Myxosarcina sp. GI1: one gene and its partner. The main gene of each other region encodes a partner of the protein of the gene in region 2 in a complex. Links are inferred from orthologs where the notes say so. Each region holds a gene or a part of one and is shown on either strand. Other genes may lie near its edges. The genes, in order: mnmE and mnmG.

Region 1 (6,672 bases), on a different replicon or contig from region 2:
TCGTTCGGTCGGATTTTAATGGTTTTGAAAGAAAATATCTTCAGCCCTTGCATTTTGTTACTTTTACCCAGTATGATTCTTCGTTATCTGTAGAAGTAGCATTTAAACCACAAAATCTGACTAATATTTTGGGGGAAGTTATTGCCGATGCTGGTTTGCAGCAGTTTCGTACCGCAGAAACCGAAAAATATCCTCACGTGACCTACTTTTTTAATGGTGGTATGGAAGAGCCGTTAGAAGGGGAAAGTCGGGAATTAATTCAAAGTCCGATGGTAGCAACCTACGATCGCGCTCCTGCTATGTCGGCAAAAGAAGTAACCGATGTAGTATGCAAAGCAGTCAACGAAGGAGTCTATTCTTTGATTGTAGTCAACTATGCTAACCCAGACATGGTAGGGCATACGGGTAATATGGAGGCTGCCGTTGAAGCGATCGAAACGGTAGACCGCTGTATGGGTAGAGTGATTGAAACTGTAAATAAAGCCGGAGGAACACTGTTAATTACAGCCGACCACGGTAATGCTGAATGTATGCGCGACAATGAAGGGAATCCCTGGACAGCGCATACTACTAATCCCGTACCTTTTATTCTCATTGAAGGAGAAGGACGCAAAATTCCAGGACATGGCGGTCAAGTCTTTTTAAGAGAGCATGGGAAACTAGCAGATGTAGCACCAACTATTTTAGAAATATTAGAGTTACCCCAGCCAGAAGAAATGACTGGTAAATCGCTGATTCAACCAGCAGAATACGAGGTCAAGCAAAATCGTACTCCAGTTCGCATTTCCATGTAATATTCAGGAAAGAACGATTTTTAATAACGGTAATTTTGTTCTTTCTCAAATATTAAATTTCGATTTGGATAAGAGTAGATAAACGGCATACAATAATTAAGTGATTAAGCGGAATTTTTTAATAAGTTAAATTTTTAGCAATGAAAGTATATCAATTGGCTCAAATTATTTGGGCAGCATCGGCTTTTATCTTAATTATCTTTATTTTGTTACATAGCCCCAAAGGTGATGGTTTGGGTGGCATTGGCGGACAAGCACAGCTATTTACCAGTACCAAAAGTGCGGAAAAAACTTTAAATCGTATTACCTGGGGTTTGAGTATTGTTTTTATGGCTCTAACGGTAATTCTAAGTGCTGGTTGGCTGAGATAGTCGGTTAGTCGATTGATGTATTGGTGGCGGTTAAAAAGATGGAAAAGCTTGGCTTTGGCGATCGCCACTGGTTTAATTCTCATTTTGGGGAATAATTTCGCGCTTTCAAAACAGTTTTTAATTTCTCTCCCCGTACCTCAAGCTCATCCTCTACCACGTTTTTTAGCCACTTGGGAAGCTAGTGAAAACACTGGAGATTATTTCGACCAAATCGAGTCTACTGAGATGGGGTATTTAATTTGGTCTAATTTTCCCGTTGAAATATATATCGAACAGCCTTCTAAGACTGAGAATACTGCCAGCAACCGCCGTTTTTGGCAGTGGGTAGCTACAGTAAGAAAAGCGATCGCCGAGTGGAATGTTTATTTACCTTTAGCAGAAATCGATAATTTCCAACAAGCCGACATTGTGGTATTACGATCGCTACCAGAAAGAACCGCAAAAATAAATCCCGAAACTGGACTATATGATATTTCTAGAGCCATTACCGCTCAAACTAACTTTCGCTTCTATCTTCAAGAACAGACGCAAATTCTCGCTCATAAAATGACCGTAAGCATTAGTCCTAATTTTTTAGGGGAGTCCCTGCTCGCTACCATACGTCATGAATTGGGTCATGCTTTGGGTATTTGGGGACATAGTCCCGAACCAACCGACGCACTATATTATTCACAAGTTGCCAATCCCGCGCATATTTCTTCTAGAGATATCACTACTCTCAAAAAAATTTATCAGCAGCCTACTAGACTGGGATGGAACATAGAGCGATCGAAAACCAAATAAACTTTTACAAATAAATATTTGTAAACATTTGACCTAAGTTCGAGATAAGAAAAAGACAGGTAGTAATCCCTCTATCAATCGCCAATAAAATCTTTTAAACAACTCTACTTCCCAATACAAAAACGGCTAAAGATACGATCTAAAACTACTTCAGTGACTTCTTCTCCCGTAACTTCTCCTAGAGCTTTAATTGCGCCGCGCAGGTCTATAGTCCAAAAGTCTAAGGGAAGTTGTTCTTCAATGGTGACTATGACCTGTTTGAGAGCAGTCTCGGCTCTAGTCAGGGCAGCCGCCTGTCTTCGATTGATAGCTAATTCCGAGTTGGTAGCAACCAGCTTTTCGGAAGCAACCAGGTTGAAAATTGCCGTTTCTAAATCTTCGATGCCGCGATTTTCTAAGGCAACGGTATTAATTGCCAGCCGAATTTCTGAAGGATATTCAACCTTACTAGCTTCAACCAGATCGGTTTTATTGATCGCTAGTATTACGGGACGATGCTTAACCTGAAGATAAATTTGCTCGTCTTCACTCGTCCAACCGTCAGCAGCATCAATAGTCAATACAATTAGATCGGCAGCAGTAGCAACTTTACGCGATCGCTCGACTCCGATTTGTTCTACCGTATCGGCAGTATCTCTAATTCCTGCCGTATCTAATACCCTTACGGGAATGCCTTTAACTACCAAAGTCGATTCTACTACATCACGAGTCGTACCTGGTAAATTGGTAACGATGGCGCGATCGCTTTGACTCCAGGCGTTGAGTAAGCTGGACTTTCCCACGTTAGGACGACCGACAATAGCAATTTTCAAACCGCTTCTCAATAGCTCTCCTCTTTCTGCTGTAGCTAGAATTCCTGTTATTTTAGTTAACACCACGCGAATTTGCTGGCTTACCTGTGCTTCGTCTAGAGGGGGCAAATCGTCTTCAAAATCAATTCTGGCTTCTACCTCGGCAAGAATATCCAAACAGGTAGAGCGCAAGTTACGTATCGGAGTAGATAGTTTACCCTGTAAACCTGCCAAAGCTGCCTGAGAGGCTGCATTAGTCTGCGCTCCTACTATATCGGCTATACTTTCAGCTTGAGTAAGATCGATTCTACCGTTGAGAAAGGCTCTTAGGGTAAATTCTCCCGATCGCGCCAGTCTAGCACCCTGAGACAAACATAGTTGCAATACCTGCTGGACGACGACAATTCCCCCATGACAGTGAAATTCAACTACATCCTCTCGCGTAAAGGACCGGGGTTGGAGCATTATCAATAATAGTGCTTCATCTATTATCTGCTTGGTCTGAGGATGGCGTATATAACCATAAAGTATACAATGACTCTGCCAATGCTGTTTTCCTGGTGCGGAGAATAAAACACGAGCGATGTCTAAGGCGGTATTTCCCGACAACCGAACTATACCTACACTTCCTTGCTGTGGTACGACGGCAGTAGCGATCGCCGCGATGGTTTCTTGCTGAATTAAAGACATTTAAGTACAGTTACTCAAAGTTTTAAGTAGAGAACTTTCCTTTTCTCCTGTTTCTTGTGTAGCATTTATTTAGGAATTTAGATCGTAAATTTAGCAACTACTGTGGATGAATCGCTCTTACTCCGAAAGCAACTTGTCTTCTCCAAGTGCTGTGGTAGAGAAAAAAACAATTAATAGTAAGGTTGGGCGCAAACGCCGTAAGCCTTGGATAATTAGACGGATTCGCCTAATTGTCTCTCGTCTGATTCGCCTGCGTGCTACTCCTCAAGTAATTGCCAGAGGTTTATCGGTAGGAGTTTTTGCGGGATTTTTCCCTTTTTTTGGTCTGCAAACCGTAATCGGTATTTTCTTAGCTGCAATCGTTCGAGGCAGTAAGATAGCAGCAGCAGCAGGAACCTGGGTTAGCAATCCTTTGACTTACGTACCTATTTATGTGTTCAACTATCAAATAGGTAAATTGATTTTGGGTACTGAAGATACTGTAGATTTACCTTTAGAAATTGAGTCTTTTAGATCTTTTCGCACTTTGGGTTTTTCTTTTGGAGCGACTTTAATTACAGGCTGTCTGGTCGTAGGTGCGATCGCGGCACTGTTAACTTACGTTATTAGTTTGCCAATTTTCAAGCGTTTGCGTCAAAAACGAAAAACACAACGAAGATTTAGAAAGCAAAATAAACAATTTTAGTTGCTCGAACCAAAAAGCAGCAAATAGAAACGAATTACGCTACTTGCTGCTACAAATAACTGGTTTAGTCGAGATAGCCCATTAGGGTAGAAGTATCATCCATTTCATTAGGAGCAACGGGACGATTGCCCATAACTGAATAGTTTTCACTGATACGTAGTGTGCTAAGTGCAATGGGACGATTACCCGATATTGCTAGAGCATTGTTAAACTGGACCGTTCCTTTAGATATGGGACGATTAGAACCTACAGAAGAGTAAGTGTCTACTATTTCGAGGTGGCTGCGTTCGATTGGACGATTTTGAGGTAATAAACTGGTTTGCTGTTTTACCGACAAAGCCAAAGCCTGTTTTTTGTTACCGTTATCTGCTGGCTGTTGTTCGGCTTCTGGTGTTGGAGTACCATTGTTTTCGGTTTTTTCTTCGCTCATCGAATTATCTCCTAAATTTAATTTAAGCTGTCTTTAATTGAATATCGGCAAATAAGTAACTAAATTATCTATTTTTATTTTCTCTTAATAACTGCCTTTATTTTGCCATTTTATAGTTTTTGCAGCAAGATCGATCGCCTCCGAGCGACAGAAACACGATTTATTTATTGGTAGCGATCTAAATCGAGAGACTCTATGCCTTCTTTTTGAAACTTTAGCAGTACTTCATTAAGCTGAATCCAAACAAGAGAACCAGTAAACAAGGTTAAGAGTAAAGCTACGCCATAAGCAGAGATTAAGCCAAAATCGAAAATCAACAAGCCACCAGCTAGAAACACCCAGACTCCCAAACAAGTTCCCCAATAGGTAACTAACAAATTTGCACCTTCTAACTTGAAATAATTAGATGATTCGGAATCTTCTTGCGACCATTGGCGAATTTTTTGTTCTACTTGAGTTTCAAAAGTCACACCGCAAATTAGAGCGATCGCAAATCCGATAATTAATATCAAAAATGGTGGTTGAGAATAATAATACATAAACGAGAATATTTGAAGTTCTCAATTACTTTATCTTGAAATGCTGTCATTACACTTAGCATTTAGCATTTTCAACTGCTCAACTCGCGCGTTCTTTTGCAGATGCAGCGGGGTATGCGCTTACGCGCTGTTCTTCGAGCTTTGCTCGTGCATTCCGCAGGTTTGCTCGCAATGTTTAATGTTCGATGAGAGGTCAACTTATAGCGGTAGGCATTATTGTGGCTACTCTTTCGATAGAGAAGTCGCGAAAAGTGCTAAAAGCCAATTCAAAAATACTTTGTGGTTTAATTTCATCTTGAATTAAACTCCACAGACGCTTAACCTCGTCAGTATGAATGCGTTCGTCCTCTGTTATTGCTAGCAATAGCTGTTCGCGTAAATATTTTCCTTCTTCTGAAAGCAAATATTGCAAACCCAATCTAGCCGTAGGCAAAAGCTCGAAATTATTATCGGAACGAGCGATCGCAATCATATTTTCCAATCTTTCCCACTGAAACTTACCGTCTCTAATTAGTACATCGAGCAAACGTCTTCTTAGCTGGGGAGATTCTCCAGTTAATAAACGCTGAGATACGTAGGGATAAGAAACTTCAATAATTTTGAAGTTGGGATTGAGGCTGAGTGCCAAACCTTCTTGAGTAATTAAAGAACGAATGATCAAAGCAAATTTGGCAGGTACTCGAAAAGGATATTCATACATCAACTCGGAAAATTCGTCGGTGATAGTTTTAAAGTTGAAGCTGCTAACGCTTTCACCTATCGCTCGTCCTAGCACCTGTTCTAAAGCAGGAATAATTGGCTCGATGTCTACATTAGGGCTTAGAAAGCCTAATCGAACAAAATCTTTAGCTAAAGCCTGATAGTCGCGGTTGATTAGCTGCACTACCGCCGAAGCAATGGTTTCTTTCATCCATTCTTCAAGCTGATCCATCATGCCGAAGTCGATATATGCCATGCGACCATCGAGTGTAGCAAATAAATTTCCTGGATGGGGATCGGCATGAAAAAACCCGTATTCTAATAGTTGACGCAGACCAGAAGTTACGCCAATCTCAATTAGATTATCAAGATCCAAACCAGCAGCTTCGATGCGCTCGATATCGGTAAGCTTGATACCGTTAATCCACTCTAGAGTTAAAACTCGACTGCTACTATACTGTCTGTAAATAAAAGGAACTTTTACTTGAGGATCGCCATCAAAATTAAGAGCAAATTTTTCCGCATTTTTAGCTTCGTTTACATAGTCAATTTCTTCAAATAGTTTGGTTCCAAACTCATCTACTATTAAAGTCAAATCATGACCAAGATTTAGAGGCAGCCATGGTGCCAGCCAACTCGCTCCCCAACGCATTAAATATAGATCGAGGCTCAATAAAGGTCTTAAATTTGGACGCTGAACCTTGATCGCTACTTCCTCACCACTGTACAAAATACCCCGATATACCTGACCCAAACTAGCAGCAGCTATTGGATTTGCCGAAATTTCACGATAGATATCTCGAATTTTATGCCCAAGTTCGGATTCGATAATTTTAAATGCAGTTTGATTATCAAAAGGAGGCAATCGATCTTGAAGCTCGATTAACTCG
Region 2 (6,729 bases):
TTTTGAGTAGAACTGTTTTGGTCACGCGGCTCAAAAAAGCTAAACCCAGTACTCCTAGTCCATAAATTGCCCAAGTCCACCAGTGTCCATTTGGGGTAAGAGCGATCGCAAATACCATTAATAAGGCACACAATAATCGGGTACGGGGAGCCAGAGAATGCCAGAGTGTAGCTTGTTTGCTATCGACATCTAACTGAAATACTCCCAGGTGTAGCAATAGCATTTACTGAGTTCCCAATTAATTTGATGTTTATCGTTTTCTAAAAATTACCAACGCCTTAATTTACTCGTTCGTCGCCAGAGCGATCGGAAGAATGATTATCGCCAGCAGAATTTTTAACTACCAGCTTGCCAATACCCCAAGCCAAACCAAAAGTAGCTAGAGTTCCAACTAAACCAGCCATTGGTGTAGCTATGGTTTCGGGTACGCCTTTTAGCGCGTATTCATTAAATACTCTGGCAAAAGGTAATTTTTGAGCGGGTGCGTCTTCAATAGCTTTATGTCCAAACTCTAAATCTTGAGAAACGCGATCTAAACCATCTGGATCTGAGCTAGCAAAAGGAGAAACAAAAATAGCAATTAGTAGAGCAATGCCCAAGCCCGAAACGACAAAAGCCAAATTGCGAGTGTTTAATTTCTTAGTCATAAAACCTAAAATTCTATTGAATTCGATTTAATCTTTGTTAGCGGTGTGTTAACGGACGAGAACCAGATAACCTGCTTTTTTTAGAAGGACTATAGAGCAAATCGGGTCGAGTTCGCCAGATAAAACTAATGACTACTAAAGTAATCAAGGCTTCGCCAATTCCAATTAGTAAATGCCAAAATGCCATTGCCGATATGCCTACATTTATGGGAACAGTTCTCGATAAAGCCAGTTCTATGGCAACCAAAATTGAAGCGATAAATACACTTGTCCAGGCACTTACAGCAGTAGCGATCGCCATTCCGCGCCAGCTATTTCGTCCGATCGCCGAACGAATTGCTCGATAGAGGTAGTAGCCGCCAAAAGTGCCAATTAGCCCCATATTGACAATATTTGCTCCCAAAACTGTAATTCCACCGTCTTGAAAAACAACAGCTTGTACGATAAATACTACGCTAACTACTAAAGCACCCGCCCAAGGTCCGAGTAAAATTCCTGCTAGCGTTCCTCCTAATAGATGACCAGAAGTTCCTCCTGGTATGGGAAAATTAATCATTTGAGCGGCAAAAATAAAAGCGGCACAGACTCCCATGATTGGAACCGTTCGTTCTTGGTATTTTGCTTGCACTCGATTTAAAGCGACGATAATTAGCGCGATCGCGATCGCCCAAGTAATCAAACTAACTGGAAGATTTAAAAACCCGTCTGGAATATGCATTGCCAAAGAAGGTTGCAAGTTCCAAAACCACCAGTTATAAAATGTCATCATAAATATTGCAACAATCGTTTTTATTCTGCGGCTTTTAGCAATATAGATTTTTATTTACTGCCATTAATCGATTTTAAGTATTTTCACTGAAAAAAAACATCCTATGGGGGGGGAATGGCTTTCAAGGATAGGTTTTTTAAATTTGATGTTTTAGATAGGCAGGGGGAGCAGGGGAAGAATGGTCTTACGAGAGTAAACTTTTTAAATTGATAGTAGTGACGCGAGGAATGGTCTGTTTGAAAGTTACGTTTTAGTGCGAGAGATATTTTGTTTTGACTTTATAGTTTGATGACAAAATGCTTGTTGACGAGCTATGGGCAAACTGTACCAGGGTAGATGGGGATACTGGTGATGTTCCCAATGGTAATCAAAATGGTAGCAGGCGATAAACGACCAAAATACGGAATAATTACTGCTTGTAGCCTTATGGCGATCGCAAAGCGCAAGCCTTTCGGGCATATCACCTCTGGCGGTACGCGAAGCATAATCGCGCTGTTTTCGATTGGGATTTCTATGGGGTAAAAATATACCGAAGGTAAATAACTGTAGCGAACTAATCAAAATTGGAATTACCCAAAACAGAAATATATTACTTATGGCAATATGCAAACTCAAGAAGGTACAAAATATTACTGTCATTCCTATAAGTAAAATCCAAGCTTGCCTACCGCTCAAATATTCTTTCATAAAGTTGCCGTACCAAAGTAGGAAATTACTTTGTCCCAATTTATGAAAATCGGGATCTTGTTCGCTAGCAGGAAAGCGATGATGTAGCTGATGATTTTTGACTAAGATTTTATAGGGTAACAGCGCGTATAGCCAAGATGTTATCGAACCAATAAAATCGTTGACTTTACGATCCTGAGTATTAATAACTCCGTGTATTGCTTCATGAGTGGTAATAAACAGTCCCGTATGTAGAAAAGACCGCAACCAAACCGCAGCAACGATCCACAATAGGGGAGCGGAGGAGAGATCGATCGCTAGTAGTCCGATTAAACTACTAAGCCACAGAAGTATGATAATAATAGCTACATCCTCGCCAATTTCGGTATTGATTTGAATATTTGTCGATTTTGGTGTTGTTGCCCTACGCATAAATTGCTCGTAAAAGTTTTTTCTTCTTACTTTTTGTTAACGAATATTAAGCACCGAGCAACACTGTCAAAAGATACATTGGCTTTTTAGTAGTGTAATTAATGACTTTTCAGACAACCTCTAAATAATTATTAATCGGCTGGGAAATATGTAGGGTGAGCATTAAAGAAAAGAAATTATTTGTCACGTTCTAAATATATAGCAATGCTTTTTCAACGCGATCGCTCTTTTTATGAGTCAAAGCGATCGCGTTAATTATTTTTATTTATTTTTCACTAGCGATCGCGACCTAAGTTCTAAATAAACCAGCAAAGCATTAACATCGGCTGGATTTACTCCACCAATACGAGAGGCTTGACCGATAGTTAGGGGTTTTACTTTATTTAGTTTTTCCCTGGCTTCCATTGATAGGGTTTCAATGGCTAGATAATCGAGATCTTGAGCAAGTTTGCGATTAGCATGACGGCTGACTTGTTCGATTTGAGTTTCCTGGCGTTTGATGTAGCCAGAGTATTTAATATCGATTTCTGCCCCTTCTGTTTCATACAAAGTCAGTTCGGGATTATCCAAACCGTGACGCTTTAGATCTGTGTAGTGGAAACCAGGACGACGTAATAGATCGGCAAGGGTTATCGAACCTTTAATTTTTTGTTGGGTTTCGGTTGCGATCGCTACTCCGACATCATCTCGTTCTTTAATTCTGGTTTCGTAGAGTCTTTCTTTTTCGGCAGCGATTTTCGCCTGCTTTTCTGAATATAACTGCCAACGGCGATCGTCTATCAAGCCAATTTCTCTACCCAAAGGAGTCAAACGGCGATCGGCATTATCAGAACGCAACACCAGGCGATATTCCGAACGACTGGTTAACATACGATAAGGTTCGCGCAGGTCTTTGGTACAAAGGTCGTCGATTAGAGTACCGATGTAGCTTTGTTCTCTGGAGAAGATAACCTCGGCTTCTCCTTTGACAAATTTTACCGCATTGATTCCCGCTACCAGCCCCTGTGCCGCAGCTTCTTCATAACCCGTAGTGCCGTTAATTTGTCCTGCGGCAAATAAACCCGCAACTTTTTTGGTCATTAGTGTCGGATAGCATTGGGTAGCGGGTAAATAATCGTATTCCACTGCATAGGCAGGACGCAGCATAATGCAGTTTTCCATTCCTGGCAGCGTCCGCAACATCGCCAACTGCAACTTTTCTGGCAAACCAGTAGAAAAGCCTTGAATATAGAGTTCGGGAATATCTCTACCTTCGGGTTCGATAAAAATTTGATGGCTGGCTTTATCGGCAAAGCGCACGATTTTATCTTCAATACTCGGACAATAGCGCGGTCCTTTGGCATCTACCCAACCGCCATATACGGGTGATAAATTCAAATTGTCTTTAATAATGCGATGGGTTTCGGCAGTAGTGCGAGTTAGGTAACAGTTCATTTGTTCGCGCTCTACCCAAGCTTCGGGATCGAAACTAAACCAGCGTAGTTCTGGGTCTGGCGGTTGCGGTTCCATTTTGCTGTAATCGACCGATCGCTTATCTACCCTGGCTGGCGTACCTGTTTTAAGCCGATCCGTTTCAAACCCTAACTGGTTGAGAGTTTCAGTCAATCCTTCGGCAGCAAATTCACCTGCCCTGCCTGCTGGCATTGATTTATTACCGACCCAAATTTTGCCACCTAAAAAAGTCCCTGTAGTGAGAATTACGGCTTTAGCAGCAAAACAGGTACCGAAGTAGGTTTCAATACCAATAACTTCATCGTTTTTACCCAAAACCAAATCTGTAACCATCCCCTCGCGGATACTCAAATTTTCTTGATTTTCCACGATTTGTTTCATCATCACCGCATACTCTCGCTTGTCGGTCTGCGCCCGTAATGCCCAGACAGCAGGACCTCTAGAAGAATTTAACACTCGTTTTTGCAAATATGCCCGATCGCTAACTTTACCGATTTCACCGCCCAAAGCATCGACTTCATGAACTAATTGGGATTTAGCAGGACCTCCTACGGCAGGGTTGCAGGGTTGCCAGGCAATTTTATCGAGATTTAAAGTCAGCATTAGCGTCCGACAGCCCAATCTTGCTGCTGCCAAAGCTGCTTCACAGCCTGAATGTCCACCGCCAACTACAATGATGTCAAAAGCTTCTTGAAAATCTACGGGATGAGATACGGTCATTATTAAAGGTTCGATCTAGGTTTTATCGAGTAATATTACTATTTTAGTATTGGATAACGACGAGAATATAAAGCGATCGCCACCTAACTAAGCTTAATAAATTATAAAAATCTGCCCGACTTTTGACCTTTGATTGATGTAATAGATAATCAAACAAAGCTAAATTAACGATTGTTAACCCCAAATTATCTCAAGGAGAACCAATGCTGGAGTTATATCAGTTTGAGCTATCTCATCATTCCGAAAAAGTGCGCCTCATTCTCGATTACAAACAATTAGAATATCGCAAAATTGAAGTTACTCCTGGCGTTGGACAAATAGAATTGTTGCAAAAGTCTGGTAGTCGCCAAGTTCCCGTACTCAAAGATGGCGGCACTTATATTGCCGACTCTACAGAAATTGCCTTTTATTTAGACCGTAAATACCCCGAACGCCCCATAATACCTGCAGACCCCCTAGCTAAAGGACAGTGTCTGCTAATTGAAGAATGGGCAGATGAATCTATTGCCCTCAAAGGTCGTAAAGCTTTTGTTGGTGCTTTAAATAAAAATCAGAACTTCCGCGCTGGTCTATTACCTAAAGATACTCCCGATTTTCTCAAAACCGTAGTCGGTGCCATTCCTGGGGAAATTTTAGACGTATTGGGTGCTGGTGTTGGGTTTGGCGGCGATGCCGTTAAAGAAGCAACAAAAGGTCTGCAACAAGACTTAGAAGCTTTATGTTTGATTTTAGAAGAACGACCTTATTTAGTCGGCGATACTCCGACTCTGGCAGATTTAGCCGTAGCTGGTTTGAGTATCTTGTTAAAATTTCCCGCAGGTTCTTATCTCGATATTCCCGAACAGCTACAGGGAAAAGGTATTCCAGGTTTAGCCGATAACATCGTTTACGAACCGTTTTTTGCCTGGCGCGATCGCCTGTATGCTGAATATCGTCAGGGTAGCGGTGTTACTACACCTGCTGGTGGTTCGCCAACATCTATTGATATCGATTAACAACCAAGCATAATGCTGTTTAAATAAAATTTGGCGATCGCTTTAATATTTTAGGCGATCGCCATTAAAATATTTTACTTAATACCTAATAGCTGACTGGGATTAATCTGACTCATCATCTCAATTTCAGACTGAGATATTCCCGCTGCGCTCAATTCAGTAACAAATTTTTGATAACCTACAACGGGTTTGGGATCGAAACTGCGTCCTAAATCGGTACTCAAGACAAAATGTTCTGCACCGATAGATTTAATTGCTGCTGCCATATCTGCGATCGATACCTGCTGCCAGTTTTGATGTGCTTCAATTGGTGAATTTTTACCCATTAAATAATTGACATAGGTTAACTCCAAAAAAGCCCCCATATTTGCTACTTGCTGCATTTGGGTAACAGATAAACCAGGAACATCAGCGATCGCATGGGTAATTAAGATCTTTTTTATACCAAGTTCTCTGGCTTTTTCAACCACTAGTTCGACTTCCTCTGGGGAAATATGACCAGTCTCCAAAACTAAATCGTACTTGGCAACTAACTCTAAAATTTTTAGAGTTTTTGGTAAAAGCTTGCCTGAATTAGCAACTTTAATACCTCGTCCCTGTTTGTGAAACATCTGGCGGTGATAGTCAGCGTCAATAGTTGGCAGCCAGACAACTTTTCCCTTACCTTCGCCGATTTTATACATTATCTCAACCGCATCGGGATTCAAACCCCCAACGGCATAGTTAAGTACTACACCTCCGTACAATTGAATATTGGGTACGATTTTATTAGCTAATATTGCTCGATCTGCTGTAGGAGTAACGTGATTTTTTAAGACAATTGCTTTCATGCCTTCATCTGCCGCCATCTTAGCTAGCTCAAAATCATCAACGCTGCGAGGAGTAATGTCTGGTGCAGAATGGACGTGAAAATCAATCGCGCCTTGTATAGAACTTAAGTTTGAGGTATTTTCAATAGCTATAGCAGGAAAATTGGAAACGCCAATAGCAATAGTTATGGCGATCGCGACGATGATAACTAGCTTGTTTTTAACCCACCGTTTAACCA

Evidence for each region.
Region 1: the proteins of mnmG (region 2) and mnmE are in contact, whole or in part, in a solved structure (PDB 9HIP), measured with the Escherichia coli proteins. The link is inferred for Myxosarcina sp. GI1 from one-to-one orthologs.

What each region holds. Positions count from the first base shown.
Region 1 is NZ_JRFE01000015.1:124,659-131,330, forward strand. What follows is about bases 1,242-4,063. They hold mnmE (tRNA uridine-5-carboxymethylaminomethyl(34) synthesis GTPase MnmE), read right to left. Parts: upstream 3,430-4,063; coding sequence 2,053-3,429; downstream 1,242-2,052. Other genes in these bases: KV40_RS11170 (peptidase), read left to right, coding at 1,242-1,948; KV40_RS11180 (DUF2062 domain-containing protein), read left to right, coding at 3,536-4,063. Outside these bases: gpmI (2,3-bisphosphoglycerate-independent phosphoglycerate mutase), read left to right, coding at 1-794; preprotein translocase subunit SecG, read left to right, coding at 935-1,165; more of KV40_RS11170, read left to right, coding at 1,181-1,241; more of KV40_RS11180, read left to right, coding at 4,064-4,114; KV40_RS11185 (hypothetical protein), read right to left, coding at 4,179-4,544; KV40_RS11190 (hypothetical protein), read right to left, coding at 4,709-5,083; KV40_RS11195 (AarF/ABC1/UbiB kinase family protein), read right to left, coding at 5,277-6,672. UniProt on the Escherichia coli protein: Exhibits a very high intrinsic GTPase hydrolysis rate. Involved in the addition of a carboxymethylaminomethyl (cmnm) group at the wobble position (U34) of certain tRNAs, forming tRNA-cmnm(5)s(2)U34.
Region 2 is NZ_JRFE01000028.1:98,921-105,649, forward strand. Bases 2,232-5,110 are described here. They hold mnmG (tRNA uridine-5-carboxymethylaminomethyl(34) synthesis enzyme MnmG), read right to left. Parts: upstream 4,687-5,110; coding sequence 2,776-4,686; downstream 2,232-2,775. Other genes in these bases: KV40_RS22490 (fatty acid desaturase), read right to left, coding at 2,232-2,514; KV40_RS22500 (glutathione S-transferase family protein), read left to right, coding at 4,890-5,110. Also shown: cobalt ECF transporter T component CbiQ, read right to left, coding at 1-223; KV40_RS22480 (PDGLE domain-containing protein), read right to left, coding at 279-647; cobalt transporter CbiM, read right to left, coding at 685-1,416; more of KV40_RS22490, read right to left, coding at 1,660-2,231; more of KV40_RS22500, read left to right, coding at 5,111-5,681; KV40_RS22505 (DUF6282 family protein), read right to left, coding at 5,756-6,729; KV40_RS22510 (phenylpyruvate tautomerase MIF-related protein), read right to left, coding at 6,723-6,729. UniProt on the Escherichia coli protein: NAD-binding protein involved in the addition of a carboxymethylaminomethyl (cmnm) group at the wobble position (U34) of certain tRNAs, forming tRNA-cmnm(5)s(2)U34.